Regions from separate parts of the Streptomyces sp. NPDC048718 genome, predicted to be linked through region 3. Evidence: riboswitches for the same ligand, from Rfam matches in the RefSeq annotation. Region 3 holds a riboswitch; each other region holds the start of a gene.
The links. Region 3 has a riboswitch for cobalamin ahead of cobN (cobaltochelatase subunit CobN). Riboswitches for the same ligand answer to the same signal wherever they lie in the genome.

Region 1: another riboswitch for cobalamin. It lies ahead of ACGFRB_RS08295 (ribonucleoside-diphosphate reductase subunit alpha); the one in region 3 lies ahead of cobN (cobaltochelatase subunit CobN).
Region 2: another riboswitch for cobalamin. It lies ahead of ACGFRB_RS13355 (acyl-CoA thioesterase); the one in region 3 lies ahead of cobN (cobaltochelatase subunit CobN).

Annotation. Positions count from the first base shown of each region.
Region 1 is NZ_JBICVG010000004.1:1,501-6,609, forward strand. Features, by position in the region: gene ACGFRB_RS08295 (ribonucleoside-diphosphate reductase subunit alpha) at 1-2,009, opposite strand, end outside; cobalamin riboswitch at 2,143-2,275, opposite strand; gene ACGFRB_RS08300 (GNAT family N-acetyltransferase) at 2,324-2,842, opposite strand; gene ACGFRB_RS08305 (hypothetical protein) at 2,886-3,494, opposite strand; gene mctP (monocarboxylate uptake permease MctP) at 3,599-5,109, opposite strand, start outside.
Region 2 is NZ_JBICVG010000006.1:125,097-130,205, forward strand. Features, by position in the region: gene ACGFRB_RS13345 (AAA domain-containing protein) at 1-380, opposite strand, end outside; gene ACGFRB_RS13350 (hypothetical protein) at 377-901, opposite strand; gene ACGFRB_RS13355 (acyl-CoA thioesterase) at 1,298-1,741, opposite strand; cobalamin riboswitch at 1,792-2,023, opposite strand; gene ACGFRB_RS13360 (MBL fold metallo-hydrolase) at 2,184-3,023, shown strand; gene ACGFRB_RS13365 (NAD-dependent epimerase/dehydratase family protein) at 3,372-4,412, shown strand; gene ACGFRB_RS13370 (PhzF family phenazine biosynthesis protein) at 4,555-5,109, opposite strand, start outside.
Region 3 is NZ_JBICVG010000008.1:333,703-338,811, forward strand. Features, by position in the region: gene ACGFRB_RS18170 (precorrin-2 C(20)-methyltransferase) at 1-607, opposite strand, end outside; gene ACGFRB_RS18175 (precorrin-8X methylmutase) at 604-1,263, opposite strand; gene ACGFRB_RS18180 (cobalamin biosynthesis protein CobG) at 1,260-2,492, opposite strand; cobalamin riboswitch at 2,733-2,869, shown strand; gene cobN (cobaltochelatase subunit CobN) at 2,908-5,109, shown strand, end outside.

The sequences.
Region 1 (5,109 bases), on a different contig from region 3:
AGCGCCTCGCGGGTCTCGGCGTCCCAGACGCCCAGCCGCTTCAGCTCGTCCACCAGGTACGCGTTGACCTGGAGGAACTCACCCGACAGCGTCTCGCGCTTGAAGAGGTTGGAGACCTGCGGCTCGATGCACTCGTAGACACCGGCGATCGAGGCGATCGTCGCCGTCGGCGCGATCGCGAGCAGCAGGCTGTTGCGCATGCCGACCTCGGCGATCCGGGCCCGCAGCGCGGCCCAGCGCTCCGGCCAGGTCAGCTCCACGTCGTAGTGGTCGGGGTGCAGCACACCTCGCGCGGTGCGGGTCTTGTCCCAGGCGGGCAGCGGACCGTTGCGCTCGGCGAGGTCGGCGGACGCCTCGTACGCGGCGAGCATGATCCGCTCGGAGATCCGGGTGGACAGCGCCCGCGCCTCCGCCGAGTCGAACGGCAGCTTCAGCTGGAAGAAGACGTCCTGGAGACCCATGGCGCCCAGGCCCACCGGACGCCACCGGGAGTTGGAGCGCCCGGCCTGCTCGGTCGGGTAGAAGTTGATGTCGACGACCCGGTCGAGGAAGGTGACGGCGGTGCGGACGGTCGCGTCGAGACGCTCCCAGTCCAGTTCGCCGGTGGCCGTGTCGACGAAGGCGCCCAGGTTGACCGAGCCGAGGTTGCACACGGCGGTCTCGCCGTCGTCCGTGACCTCGATGATCTCGGTGCAGAGGTTCGAGGAGTGGACGACCGAGCCGGGCTCGGCGGTCTGGTTCGCGGTCCGGTTGGCGGCGTCCTTGAAGGTCATCCAGCCGTTGCCGGTCTGCGCGAGGGTACGCATCATCCGGCCGTACAGCTCGCGGGCCGGCAGCGTCTTGCGGGCCAGGCCCTTCGCCTCGGCCGCGACGTACGCGGCGTCGAACTCCGCGCCGTACAGGTCGACCAGCTCGGGCACGTCGGCCGGGGAGAACAGTGACCAGTCGGCGTCCGCGTTCACCCGGCGCATGAACTCGTCGGGGATCCAGTGCGCCAGGTTGAGGTTGTGGGTGCGCCGGGCGTCCTCGCCCGTGTTGTCGCGCAGCTCCAGGAACTCCTCGATGTCCGCGTGCCAGGTCTCCAGGTAGACCGCGGCGGCGCCCTTGCGCCGGCCGCCCTGGTTCACCGCGGCGACGGAGGCGTCCAGCGTCTTCAGGAACGGGACGATGCCGTTGGAGTGGCCGTTGGTGCCGCGGATCAGCGAGCCGCGGGCGCGGATGCGGGAGTACGCGAGACCGATGCCGCCCGCGTGCTTCGACAGGCGCGCGACCTGGTGGTAGCGGTCGTAGATGGAGTCCAGCTCGTCCTTCGGGGAGTCGAGGAGGTAGCAGGACGACATCTGCGGGTGGCGGGTGCCGGAGTTGAACAGCGTGGGGGAGGACGGCAGGTAGTCGAGCCGGCTCATCAGCCCGTACAGCGCCGCGACCTCCTCCAGCGCGCGCACGCTGTCGTCCTCGGCGAGACCGGCGGCGACCCGCAGCATGAAGTGCTGCGGCGTCTCGATCACCTTGCGGGTGATCGGGTGGCGCAGCAGGTAGCGGGAGTACAGGGTGCGCAGACCGAAGTACCCGAAGCGGTCGTCGCCGGCCGGGTCGATCGCGGCGTCGAGCCGGTCGGCGTGCAGGGCCACGAATTCCGCGGTCCGGTCGGCGATCAGACCCTCGCGGTGACCGGTGGCGACGGACTCGGAGAAGGAGACCGCGCCCTGTCCGGCCGCCTCCTCGGCGATGGTGAGCGTGAGCAGCCGGGCGGCGAGCCGCGAGTACGCGGGGTCCTCGGCGATCAGGCCGGCCGCCGCCTCGGTGGCGAGTTCGCGCAGCTCCGCCGTGTCCGAGCCGGGGTGCCGGCCGCGCAGCGCGGCGGCGGCGACCCGGCCGGGGTCGGTGTCGGTGAGGTCGGCGGTGAGGTCGGTCAGGATCCGCAGCAGCGCGGTTCCGGGGCCGTCGCTCTGGGCCGCGATCTCCTCGGAAGATACAGCCGAAGCCGGATCGGCGGGCGCGATGGTCACTGGGGGCTCTCCCTCGCTCGGCTCGTGGCCTGCACGGGGGATACGGGGACGAGCGGGGGCCGGGATACGCGCGGCGCGCCGCGTCCACCGGCCCACTCCGCGAGGCCCGGACGTCTGTGGCACCCGGAACGGACGGACCGGGTGCGCTGTCCACAGGTCTTCGGACTCCGGCCGCGCGAAAGAGCACGAACCATACCGTTGCGGGACAGTTCCGGATTTCCACCGGATTCCCCTGCGACGACAGCGAGGACGAGCATACATGTGGGGGGCGCCGCTTGCGGCACCCCCCACATGTTGTGTCCCGGCGTCAGGCCTCAGACCGTGTCCCGCAGCTCCAGACCGTAGGAGAGCAGGGTGAAGTCCACCCCGGGAACGGGCTGCCAGTCCCGCTCGGGGGCCCGGACGAAGCCGAGCCGGGCGTAGACCCGGTGCGCTTTGGTCATGGTCCGCTGAGTGGACAGGACGATCCGCGCGCAGCGGGGGACGGCCCGCGCGCGGTCCACGCACGCCCGCACCAGCGCCTCGCCGACGCCCCGGCCGCGGGCCGCGTGGTCGACGGCCAGCATCCGGAATTCGGCCTCGTCCGCGCGGGCGGTGTCCGCCCACTTCTCGCCCCCGGTGGTGAAGGTCACCCCTCCGAGGACCGTCTCCGCCGCGTCGACCGCGACGAGCACCTCCGCCTCGGCGGCGCGCCCGGCCACGTCGCGCAGCAGGTCCGTATAGCCGTCGGCCTCGCCGAACGCCAGGAAGCCGTCGTCGCGGTAGGCCCGTACGGTGATCTCGCCGAGGCGCTCGTAGTCCTCGGGGCGCGCTGCTCTGATCGTGAAGTCCATGGAGGCCAGTCTGTCGGGGGCAGAGGGCCGGCGCGGGAGAATTTCAGCCACCGACCCCCACGCTGTTGTCGGGCGCGCCGTCGCCCTCCGCGGGCAGATCGCCGCGCTGTACGGGTGCCCCGCCGCCCGCCGGCTTCTCGGGCAGCACGTCGTCGAGTTCGCGGGCGTCGGCCCGGTGCGCCCGCTCGGCGGCGGCACGCAGCCGGTCCTTGCCGACGGTGAGCGGGGCGCCGAGGGTGATCCGTACGCCGTCCTCGACGCGGATGTACGTGTGCTGTCCGTCGGACGTGCGGTACCAGCCGGGCTTCTCCGGCGCGCAGGGGGCGGACTTCGGGGAGGCGGCGCAGTCCTGGTCGGTGAAGGTGCCGCGATCGGCGCCGAGGGTGACCTGGGTGCCGTCCTTGGCGACGTACGTGGCCTGGAAGCCGTCGTCGCCCATGACGCCGACCGACTGGCGGGCGAGGGTGAAGCCCTCGATCTCCGTGACGTACACATGGTCCAGGGAGAGCTGCGCGTACCCGGCGCGCTCCTCCAGCTCGGCCTGGGAGGGGGCGCCGGCGATCACGCTGCCGCAGCCGGTGAGGGCCAGCGCCAGGGGCAGGGCCAAGGGCAGAAGCAGCGGGCGGCTGGTCAAAAACGTACGAGAGTTCATCCGTTCATACTCGCGGGAGAACGGGCGGGGCCGCCGGGCTTTCCCTCGGGAAGGCCCGGCGGCCCCGGAACTGCTCCGTGTCGCTGTCGCGGTCGGCCGAGGCGTCAGTGCCCGGCGCCGACCTTCGGCAGCTCGGTGACGACACCCTTGTCGCCGGCGTCCGCCGTGTAGTCCTCCGGCGAGGTCTCGTCGACCCCGTCCGGCGTCCCGACGGCGCGCAGCACCAGGGTGAGGACGACGGTGACGATCACGTTCAGGGTGAAGGCGGTGAGGCCGATGTAGCCGATCTCGCCGATGCCCGGGATCTCCGCCGACGAGCCGCCGAAGTGCTTCTGCGTGGGGCTCGCCACCCCGTATGCGGCGGCTGTGCCGTAGATCATGCCGACGCCCCAGCCGACGAGCAGCGCCCAGCGGTGGAACCAGCGGGTGAACAGGCCGCCGACCAGGGCCGGGAAGGTCTGCAGGATCCAGATGCCGCCCAGCAGCTGGAAGTTGATGGCGACGGTCTTGTCCATGGTGAGGACGAAGATCAGGGCGCCGACCTTCACCAGGAGCGAGACCAGCTTGGAGACCTTGGTCTCCTGCTCGGCGGTCGCGTTCGGCTTGATGAAGTCCTTGTAGATGTTGCGGGTGAAGAGGTTGGCCGCGGCGATCGACATGATCGCGGCCGGCACGAGCGCGCCGATGCCGATCGCGGCGAAGGCCACGCCCGCGAACCAGTCCGGGAACATGTCCTCGAAGAGCTGCGGGATGGCGAGCTGACCGTTGCTCACCTTCACCCCGGCCGCGATCGCCATGAAGCCGAGCAGCGCGAGCAGGCCCAGCATCAGCGAGTACAGCGGCAGGATGGTGGTGTTGCGGCGGATCACGTTGCGGCTCTTGGAGGAGAGCGTCGCGGTGATCGAGTGCGGGTACATGAACAGCGCGAGCGCCGAGCCGAGCGCCAGCGTGGCGTACGTCCACTGGCCCGCCTCGCCGGGGGCCAGCGTGCCGCGCGGCTTGCCGGTGGCGGGGTTGGTCGTGGCGAACGCCTCGCTCGACTTGGCGAAGATCTCGTCGAAGCCGCCCAGCTTGATCGGGATGTAGATGATCGCCACCGCGATGACGATGTAGATCAGGGTGTCCTTGACGAACGCGATCAGCGCGGGCGCCCGCAGACCGGACGAGTAGGTGTACGCGGCCAGCACGCCGAAGGCGATGAGCAGCGGCAGGTCCTTGACGAACCAGTTGGTGTTCTCGCCGCCGCCGACGCCCATCACGTCCAGGACGGCCTGGATGCCGACCAGCTGGAGCGCGATGTACGGCATGGTCGCGAGGATGCCGGTGACGGCGACCGCCAGCGACAGACCCCGGGAACCGAACCGTCCGCGCACGAAGTCCGAGGTGGTGACGTAGCCGTGCTTGTGGGAGACCGACCACAGGCGGGGCAGGAAGGTGAAGATCAGCGGGTAGACCAGGATGGTGTACGGCACGGCGAAGAAGCCGGCCGCGCCCGCCGCGTAGATGGCCGCCGGGACGGCGACGAAGGTGTACGCGGTGTAGAGGTCGCCGCCGAGCAGGAACCAGGTGATCCAGGTGCCGAACGAGCGACCGCCCAGACCCCATTCGTCGAGGC
Region 2 (5,109 bases), on a different contig from region 3:
GCGTAGCACTGTTCCAGTGCCTCGTTGACGAAGCTCGCGCTGACGGCCGTCTCGGCCACTCGGTCGAAGTCGGTGTCCTTGGCCACGAAGTGGAACTCGCCACCGTCGCGCACGGTCCGCACGCCATGCCCGGAGACGTACACGAGCGCGAGTTCGTCCTCGTCGCAATCCTGCAGGAACTCGCCGATGGCCGACCGCATGTCGTCGGCGGTGAGATCGGGGAGGGTCCTGACGGAGACGAAGTTGCCGATGTTGCGGTGTGCCAGGACCTGGGAGAGACCCCAGACGTCCGCGCGTACGGACGCGAGCGACGGAAAACGGCCGTCGTCGTAGTGCTCGTTGCCGATCAGCAGGGCCCGGCGCTTGTGCAGGCGGGTCACGCCGAACCGCCATCTGGTGCGGAGCCGTTGTCCGACGCGGGGGCGGCGGCCGGTCCCGCGGCGGGATCCGGGCCGGGGCCTTCGATCGGCGGGGGACCGGCATCCGGCCCGGGGCCGTCACCGCCGGCGGTCCGGTCCAGGAACTCGCGGACGAGACGCTCCTGAGCGGCGTCCGGGCGTCCCGTGATCGCGACGGAATCGCCCGCGATGGTGACGTCGACCTTGCGGTGCCGGTCCTTGGCACACCATTCCTTGATCAGCGTGATCAGGACCTGGGACGTGGGGCGGGCGACAGCCGCGGTGACGGCTGCCCACAGAGCCACATCGCCGGCGCCCGCACCCTTGTGACCCGGCTCGCCCTTGTGACCCGGCTCGGCGGGCCCGTCGGTGTCGAGGAAGTCGACGACGAGGCCGTCGGTGGCGCGCAGCGTGTCAAGCAAATCCCGGGTGAGACGCTCCTGCCGGAGGGTGTCCCCGCCGGTGGGCACGATCAGTGTCCACCGCGATCCGCTGTCCCGCATTCGTTGCTCCCCGTGTACGTGTCCATGCCCGTGAGTGATCCCGGCCCGTCCGGAGACCTTTTCACGAGGGTGACCGCCGGTGACAAACCGGGGGCGGGGAAGGAACGGCATCCGGCCATCGTCGCCTCGCGTGGGTGGCGGGGGAGGGGGGAGGGCGCGGGGAGAACCCGGTCGTGGCATGCCGTACCGGAGCTTCGATGGGACCGTATGGGCGTCGAGGCACCGGCGGCCGACTCGACGCCGGGCCGGCCGCGCTTCTCGGAGCGACACCCCGAAAAGGGGCTGGGACCAGCGGCACGCGGAGCCAGGCCGGCCAAGCCCGGAGGGGCCGGGACGTGTGTGCGCCCCGGTCCCGCCGACGTCCCTCAGGTCATGCCCGAAGGAGCGGGAAACCGGTCAGGACAGGCCGGGGTTGGTCATGTCGAGCGCGGGCACGGGGCGGGGTGTTCCGTCGGCGTCGATCGCGACGAAGGTCAGGAACGCCGTGGCGACCTCGGTGGCGGGGGTGGAGTTGTTCCACCGCTCGGCCGTGACCCGCACCCCGACCGTCATGGAGGTCCGCCCGACCCGTTCGAGTCCGGCCTCCACGCTGAGCAGGTCGCCCGCCCGTACCGGGGTGAGGAAGGTCATACGGTCGACCGAGACGGTGACGGCCGGCCCGTCGGCGTGCCGGCCGGCGGCGGCCGCGGCGGCGTCGTCGATGAGCTTCATCATCACTCCGCCGTGGATGGTGCCGTACAGATTGGTGTCGTGGTCGCTCATGATGTGGGCGAGGACCACCCGGGAATCGTCCGGGGTCTTGGTCGGGCGGGCAGGGCTGGTGACGGGGGATTCGGCCACGTCAACTCTCCTTCGCGAGTCGCGGCAGGGCTTCTGCGCGCACCCCGGGGGCCGGTGCGCGGGCAGCGGGCAGGTCTTCGGACTCGCGGGCGCGTTCCCCGGCTCTCGCCGGCGGACTCCTACTGGCCGTCGCTTCCCAGGCCCTCGTGTGTGCCGGGCCCAGTGCGTATGACGGCGGTCGTTCCCACTCACCGCTGCGGGGCAGTCCCGGATTCCCACCGGGTTCCCTCTTACGACGCTCCCGTCCGGGGGATGGGGCGAACCAGCTGCCCTGCCAGCGTACGACAGCGAGCCCGCGCACTGCTCCCGTCGCGGAACCGGGATGTCCCGGGGCCGCGCCCCCGAGCCGTGCCGGCCACCCCGCGTGCCGTGACTGCCGTGGCTGCCGTCACCACCGTCCCGCTCACCCGCCTGCGAACCGAGCGCTCTCTACACTTCCCGGATGACCAGTGACGGATTTCAGCTCACGGTTCTGGGCAGCGCCACGCCCTACGCGAGCGAGCACAACCCGTGCTCCGGCTACCTCCTGACCGGCGCCGGTACCCGGGTCTGGGTGGACGCGGGCAGCGGGACGCTGGCGCGGCTGCAGAGGTACGCCCGGCTCGACGAGGTGGACGCGATCTGGATCTCGCATCTGCACGCCGACCACACCGCGGATCTGCTCACCGCGTACTACGCGGCGCTCTTCGCGGACATCCGGCTCGCCGCGCCCATCCCCCTCTACGGGCCGCCGGGCATCGCCGACCGGCTGGCCCGCTTCCTCACCAACGGCCCGACGCGCAGCCCCGTCGAGGCCGCCTTCGCCGTCCATGAGTTGTACGACGGACACGAGGCGCGCGTCGGTGAACTCGCCCTGACCAGCCGGGCGGTGGAGCACGGCATGCCGGCCTTCGCCCTGCGTGCCGAGGCCGGGGGCCGCTCGCTGGTCTACTCCGGGGACTCGGCGCCCTGCGCGAACCTCACGGAGCTGGCCGAGGAGTGCGACACCCTGCTGTGCGAGGCCGAGAGCGACCGGGCGCCGGCCGAGGGCGAGCAGACGCACCACACGCCCGAGGACGCCGCCGACACGGCCACCGCGGCTCGGGTGGGCCGGCTGATCATCACCCACGTCGGCCGTTTCCTGACACCGGGGCAGGCGGTGACGCGCGCCGCGGCCCGGTTCGATGGCGCCGTCGACTATGCCGAGCCCGGTGAGGTCTTCTCGATCGACCGCTCCCGAGGCCGCTCGGCGCGCTCCGGTCAGTCGATGCGCCCCTGGGGCGTGCCACTGGGCGGACGCTGAACGGCGAGGGCGTAGGCAGGCGGGTGACGCGCCTGGCGCAGGGCTCAACAGGCCGCCCCGTCACGCGAGATGAGGATCAGGGCAGTTCCAGCTCACCCATTCCCATCGTGCGCAGCGCGTGACCGCCCATCTCCAGATGGCCGGCCGGGTTCGGGTGTGCCGCCTTGTCCAGCCAGGCCATCGGGCCCTCCGTCCCGTGGTGCGCGGAGGCGTGCGGGATCCGGCCGGGCCGCCCCTCTCGCCTCGGCTCCCGACGCCCGGCCCCCGGCCCCGACTCCCGGACCCGACTCCCGACGGATCGCGAGAAGGGTCTTGGCCGTCTCCCCGATGGATGGAAGTCTGCTGATCATGAAGGTACTTGTGATCGGTGGGACGGTCTTTCTGGGCCGGGCGTTCGTCGACGAGGCGCTGCGGCGTGGGCACGAGGTGACGCTGTTCAACCGGGGGCGATCGGGGGAGACGCCCGTCGGCGTGGAGTCGGTGCGGGGCGATCGCGAGGACGAGGGCGCGCTGGCCGCGCTCGTGGAGGGGCGGCGCTGGGACTGGGTGGTCGACACGTGTGGATTCGAACCCCGGGTCGTACGGCGCTCGGTGCGGGCCCTGGCCGGGCACGCGGAGGCGTACGCCTTCGTGTCGTCGTTCCACGCGTACGCCGACTGGCCTGCCAAGGGCGTCGACGAGTCCTTTCCCCGGCACGCCTGCGCCGTGGACGCCTCGCCGGACGACGTGCCGTACAACGCGCTCAAGGCGGGCTGCGAGCGGGCCGTAGAGGAGGGCTTCCCGGGGCGCGCGCTGATCGTCAACCCCGGCATCATCGTCGGACCCGGCGAGCACGTCGGTCGTCTGCCCTGGTGGCTGGAGACCATCGCGCGCGGTGGTCGGGTGCCGGCCCCCGGAGCCCCGGACCGGGTGATGCAACTGGTCGACGCGCGGGACATCGCCGCCTTCCTGCTCGACCGGCTCGCCGAGGGTGACAGCGGGCGCTATCTGACCACCGGGGTGCCCGGCAACACCAGCATGGGCGAGTTGCTGGCCGCGTGCGTCGAGGCCACCGGATCGGAGGCCGAACTCGTCTGGGTCGACGAGCAGTTCTTGCTGGACCACGATGTCGCCCCGTGGTCGGAACTGCCGTTGTGGGCGCCGGACGTCCCGGAGTTCGCGGGTACGTGGACCCCGTCTTCAGCCAAGGCGCTCGCCGCCGGGATGCGCTGCCGTCCCGTCGCCGAGACCGTCGTGGACACCTGGCGGGCGCTCCAGGACGGCGGGTACCCGCCGCCGAAGTACCTTCAGGGGAAGATGCCGGTCGGCCTGGACGAGGGCAAGCGCGACGCCGTTCTGGCGGCCTGGGACGCCAGAGAGGTCAGGGGCTCCGGGAGTGCGCGGAGCTGAGGGGGCGTAGCCGCGTCCCGCCTGGCCGCGGCCGGCCGGGCGGGTGCGCGGCGATGTCCCGGTGGCCGCTCCGCGCCGGACGGCCCCGTCTCCGTCGGACCGTCCGGGCGGCCCGTCACGGTGGTTTTGGCGGTCCGCCCGGTCAGCCGATACGTACCGCCGTACCGGTCACCTCGATGCCGCTCGACGGATCCGCCGGAACCCGCACGCCGAGAACGCTCGGGCGGCCCATGTCATCGCCCTGATGGATCGTCAAATCCGCGGGGAGTTCGACGAGTCGGAGCTCCCGCAGGTAGCCGCCGAAGGCCGCGGCCGCTGCTCCTGTGGCCGGGTCCTCGACGACCCCGCCCGGCGGGAAGGGGTCGCGGGCGTGGAAGACGGTGTCCGAGGCGCGGTGCACCAGGGCGATGGTGGTCCAGCCCCGGCGTTCCATCAGGGTGCCGAGTGCCGCCATGTCGTAGTCGAGGTCGGCGAGCCGGCCCCGATCGGCGGCGGCGATCACCGGGTGCCAGGCGCCCGCGTAGGCGACACGCGGCGGCAGCGCGGGGTCGAGGTCCGAGGCCTTCCAGCGCAGCGCGGCGAGCAGTTCGGCCAGATCGGCGTCGCCGATCTCCTCGGTGCGCGGCGCGACGCTCACCAGGGTGGCGGTGACGGTGCCGTCCGGCCGTACCGAGGTGGTCACGGGGACCGGACCGGC
Region 3 (5,109 bases):
GTTCCAGGGCGCGGCGCACGGTGGGGAAGGTGCGGCCGAGCTTCATCACGACGGCCGAGTCGGCGCCCGCGAGCCGCGCGGTCAGCTCGTCCTCGGACAGGGTGCCGGGGACGATCGTCAGGGTCTCCTCGGCCTCGCACAGCGGCTCGCCGAGCCGGGCGGCGGCGGCGCTCACGGAGGTGACGCCGGGGATGACGGTGGTGTCGTAGCGGTGCGCGAGCCGCTTGTGCATGTGCTGGTACGAGCCGTAGAACAGCGGGTCGCCCTCGGCGAGGACGGCGACCGTGCGGCCCGCGTCCAGGTGCGCGGCGAGGCGGGCGGCGGCCTCCTCGTAGAAGTCGTCGAGCGCGCCCCGATAGCCGCCGGGGTGGTCGGTGCTCTCCACGGTGAGCGGGTACACCAGCTGTTCCTCGACCTGCTCGGGCCGCAGGTGCGGGGCCGCGATGGAGCGGGCGATGGAACGGCCGTGCCGGGCCGAGTGGTACGCGACCACGTCGGCCTCCGCTATCGCGCGGACCGCCGCGACCGTCATCAGGTCGGGGTCGCCGGGGCCGAGCCCGACCCCGTACAGCTTGCCGGGAGTCGTGGACGGGACAGGGGTGCTCATGCCTGGATCTCCGCTTCGTGCGCGAGGGCGTTGAGGGCGGCGGCCGTCATGGCGCTGCCGCCGCGCCGGCCCCGCACCACCAGGTATTCGAGGCCGAGTTCGTTCGCGGCGAGCGCGTCCTTGGACTCGGCGGCGCCGATGAAGCCGACCGGGATGCCGAGGACGGCGGCGGGCTTCCCGGCGCCGTTCGCGACCATCTCCAGGAGGTGGAAGAGGGCGGTGGGCGCGTTGCCGACCGCGACGACCGAACCCGCCAACTTGTCGCGCCACAGCTCCAGGGCGGCGGCGGAACGGGTCGTGCCCAGCTCGGCGGCGAGCGCGGGTACGGCCGGGTCGGAGAGCATGCACAGCACGTCGTTGTCGGCGGGCAGCCGCTTGCGGGTGACACCGCTGGCGACCATCCGCGCGTCGCACAGGATGGGCGCCCCGGCGCGCAGTGCGGCGCGCGCGGCGGCGACGACGCCGGGCGAGTGGGCGATGTCCCGGACGAGGTCGGTCATGCCGCAGGCGTGGATCATCCGGACGGCGACCGTGGCGACGTCGTCGGGCAGGCCCGCGAGATCCGCCGCGGCCTCGGACCGGATCGTGGCGAAGGAACGACGGTAGATCTCCGCGCCGTCCTTCTCGTACTCGAACATCGTGGGGCTCTCGCTCATCTCGTGGGGGTCGTGTAAGCCGCGCGGGCGGTGAGGGCGGATGGGCCGGCGCCGGCGGTACGGGCGGTACGGGCGGTGGCGACCGCGCCGGGCAGGGCGGTACGGGGGGTGGGGGCGCCGTCCACCAGGTACGCGCCGTCCCTGGTGGTCTCGGCCTCGGTCGCGGTCTCGGGCGCGGCCTCGGACGCGGTCGCGAGGACGTCGACCCAGGTGCCGCGCGGGTGCCCGCAGCGCCGGGCGCAGCCGGCGAAGTGCACGGGCAGCGCACCGGCGGGTACGGCGAGGGCGCGGGCGGCGTCCGCCCGTACGTCCGCCAGGGACTTGGCGCAGCCGGGCAGACCGGTGCAGGCGGTGACTCCGGCGCCGGGGGCGTCGGGGCGGGTGATCAGGCCGGCCGAGGCGAGGCGTGCGAGGTGCGCGAGCGGTTCGGGCGCGCGCTCGGACGCGGACGCGGGCTCCGACTCGCTTACGTGCCCGGGCTCCACCCCCTGCTCGTGGGTCACGACGACCGCCCCGCGCCAGGGCGTCAGCCGTACCTCCGCCGCGGGCAGCAGCGCCCGCAACTGCGCGGCGGTCAGCCGGCCGAGGGGGGCGAGGACGGACACGGCGCGCGGGCCGAGCGGGCCGGGTGCGGGCGGGGGGCCGGAGGGCAGCGGGGGCGGTACGGGTACGGGCTGCCCGCCCGCACCGCTCAGGTCGACGGCCTCGGCCGCCCCGGCCGGCAACTCGCCGACCCGCCACGCCCCGGTGCCGGCCGCCTCGGCGGCGGCGAGGAAGGCGAGGGCGGCGGCGAGGGCGGCCCGGGGCGCGTGCCCGGCGGCGATCCGCAGCGTCCGGTCCCCGACCCGGAGCAGGGCGGACGCGCCGCCCGGTTCTGCGATCAAGGTCACATCGCCGCCGAGTCCGGCGACATCGCCGCGCCCGTCGTCCAGGACGAACAGGAAACGCCCCGAGAGGGCGGCCGCGCGGGGCTCCGCGCACAGCAGTCGGTCCAGGTCACGGGCCCAGGCGTGCACGTCGGCATGGCCGGCTCCGTCGAGTCCGGCGGCCGGTGAGGCGACGATGTTGCGGACCCGCTCGTGGGTCGGCGAGGGGAGCAGTCCGCCGGGTCCGAGGCGGTCGGCGAGGGTGCTCGCCGAGCCGTCCGGCAGGCCGCGCAGCTCCACGTTGCCGCGCGAGGTGATGCTGACGGCGCCGTCCCCGAGAGACTCGGAAACGGAAGCCAGCAACTCGATCTGATCATGCGTCAACTTGCCTGCGGGCAAGCGCAGTCGGGCAAGAAATCCATCAGCGGCGACATGCAACCGGAGCGCCCCGGGGCACGCGTCGCCACGGTCCCGTATGGGAGGTTCGCCCGGCTTGGGTGAGGTGTCGGGAGTGGGCGGCATGGCGGCGAGCATACCTATGCGCGATGGCCCGGCAACCGGGGGTGACGGACCACCCCTCCCGCTCCGCCGACCACTCGTTCTAGGATGCAGACCGGCATGGGGTCCCAGGACCCCGGGGAGGAAGCCCGGTGAGATTCCGGCGCGGTCCCGCCACTGTGAGCCGGCCCCGAGCCTCGGGTGTCCGGTGAGTCAGGAACTCCCGCCATCCAACGACCACCCGGGGCGCGGATACCCCGAGGAAGGGCCGAGCCTCGCCATGCTCGTTCTGCTGTCGCATTCCGACACCGACCTGCTCAGCGCCCGTGCGGCGAACGCCGCCGCGTCCGCCGTGTCCGCCGCGTCCACGTCCGCTGCCTCCCCGGCCGCCGGTCCCGACCCGGCCGCCACAACCACCACCGAATCCGGCGCCGCCGACGCCTCGGCCGCCCCTCTGACGTACCGCTTCGCCAACCCCTCCCGCCTCCCGCTCGCCGACCTCCCGGCGCTCCTCGACGGCGCCACGCTGGTCGTCGTCCGGCTCCTCGGCGGGGTGCGCTCCTGGCAGGAGGGCCTGGACACGGTCCTCGCCAGTGGCCTCCCGGTGGTCGTGCTCAGCGGCGAACAGGCCCCGGACGCCCAGCTCATGGCCGCGTCCACGGTCCCGGTCGGGGTCGCCACCGAGGCCCACGCGTACCTCGCGCACGGTGGCCCCGCCAACCTCGCCCAGCTGGCCCGGTTCCTCTCCGACACGGTCCTGCTCACCGGCCACGGCTTCGAGGCCCCGGCCCCGGCGCCCGCCTGGGGCCCCCTCGACCGCACGCCCCGCACGGCCCCGGCGCCCGACGCCCCCGCCATCGCGGTGCTCTATTACCGCGCCCACCACATGAGCGGCAACACCGCCTTCGTCGGCGCCCTTTGCGACGCGATCGAGGACGCGGGCGGCCGGGCGGTCCCGCTGTACGTGGCCTCCCTGCGCGCCCCCGAGCCCGAGCTGCTCGCGGCGCTCGGCGACGCCGACGCGATCGTCACCACGGTCCTCGCGGCGGGCGGCACCCGGCCCGCCGAGGCGCAGGCCGGCGGGGACGAGGAGGCGTGGGACGCGGGCGCGCTCGCCGCGCTCGACGTACCGGTCCTCCAGGCGCTGTGCCTGACCGGCTCCCGGGCGTCCTGGGAGGAGAACGACGAGGGTCTGTCGCCGCTGGACGCCGCGAGCCAGGTCGCCGTACCGGAGTTCGACGGCCGGCTGATCACCGTCCCGTTCTCCTTCAAGGAGATCGACGAGGACGGTCTGCCCGCGTACGTGGCGGACGCCGAACGCGCCGCACGGGTCGCGGGGATCGCCGTCCGGCACGCCCGGCTGCGCCACATCCCGAACGCGGAGAAGAGGGTGGCCCTGGTCCTCTCCGCGTACCCGACCAAGCACTCCCGGATCGGCAACGCGGTCGGCCTCGACACTCCCGCCTCGGCCGTCGCGCTGCTGCGCCGGCTCATCGCCGAGGGGTACGACTTCGGGCCAGCGAAGGACATCCCGGGCCTGATCTCCGGCGACGGCGACGAGCTGATCCGCGCGCTGATCGACGCGGGCGGCCACGACCAGGACTGGCTGACCGAGGAGCAGTTGGCCGCGAACCCGGTACGGATCCCGGCCGCCGACTACCGGCGCTGGTACGCGGCGCTGCCCGCCGAGCTGCGCGCCGGGGTCGAGGAGCACTGGGGCCCGGCGCCCGGCGAGATGTTCCTGGACCGCTCCCGGGCGGCCCAGGGCGGCGACCCCGACGGCGACATCGTGCTCGCCGCGCTGCGGCGCGGGAATCTGCTGGTCCTCATCCAGCCGCCGCGCGGCTTCGGCGAGAACCCGATCGCGATCTACCACGACCCGGATCTGCCGCCCTCGCACCACTATCTCGCCGCCTACCGCTGGATCGCGGCGCGCGCCGACGACGGCGGCTTCGGCGCCGACGCGATGATCCACCTCGGCAAGCACGGCAACCTGGAGTGGCTGCCCGGCAAGAACGCGGGCCTGTCCGCCGCCTGCGGGCCGGACGCGGCGCTCGGCGATCTGCCGCTGGTCTACCCGTTCCTCGTCAACGACCCCGGCGAGGGGACGCAGGCCAAGCGCCGCGCGCACGCCACTCTCGTGGACCATCTCGTGCCGCCGATGGCCCGCGCCGACAGCTACGGCGACATCGCCCGCCTTGAGCAACTCCTCGACGAGTACGCCCAGATCAGCAGCATGGACCCGGCGAAGCTGCCCGCGATCCGGGCCCAGATCTGGACGCTGATCCAGGCCGCGAAGCTCGATCACGACCTGGGGCTGGCCGACCGCCCGGACGACGACGGCTTCGACGACTTCCTGCTGCACGTCGACGGCTGGCTGTGCGAGGTGAAGGACGCGCAGATCCGCGACGGACTGCACGTCCTCGGCGGGGCGCCGGCCGGGCCGGAGCGGGTCAACCTGGTGCTGTCCATTCTGCGGGCC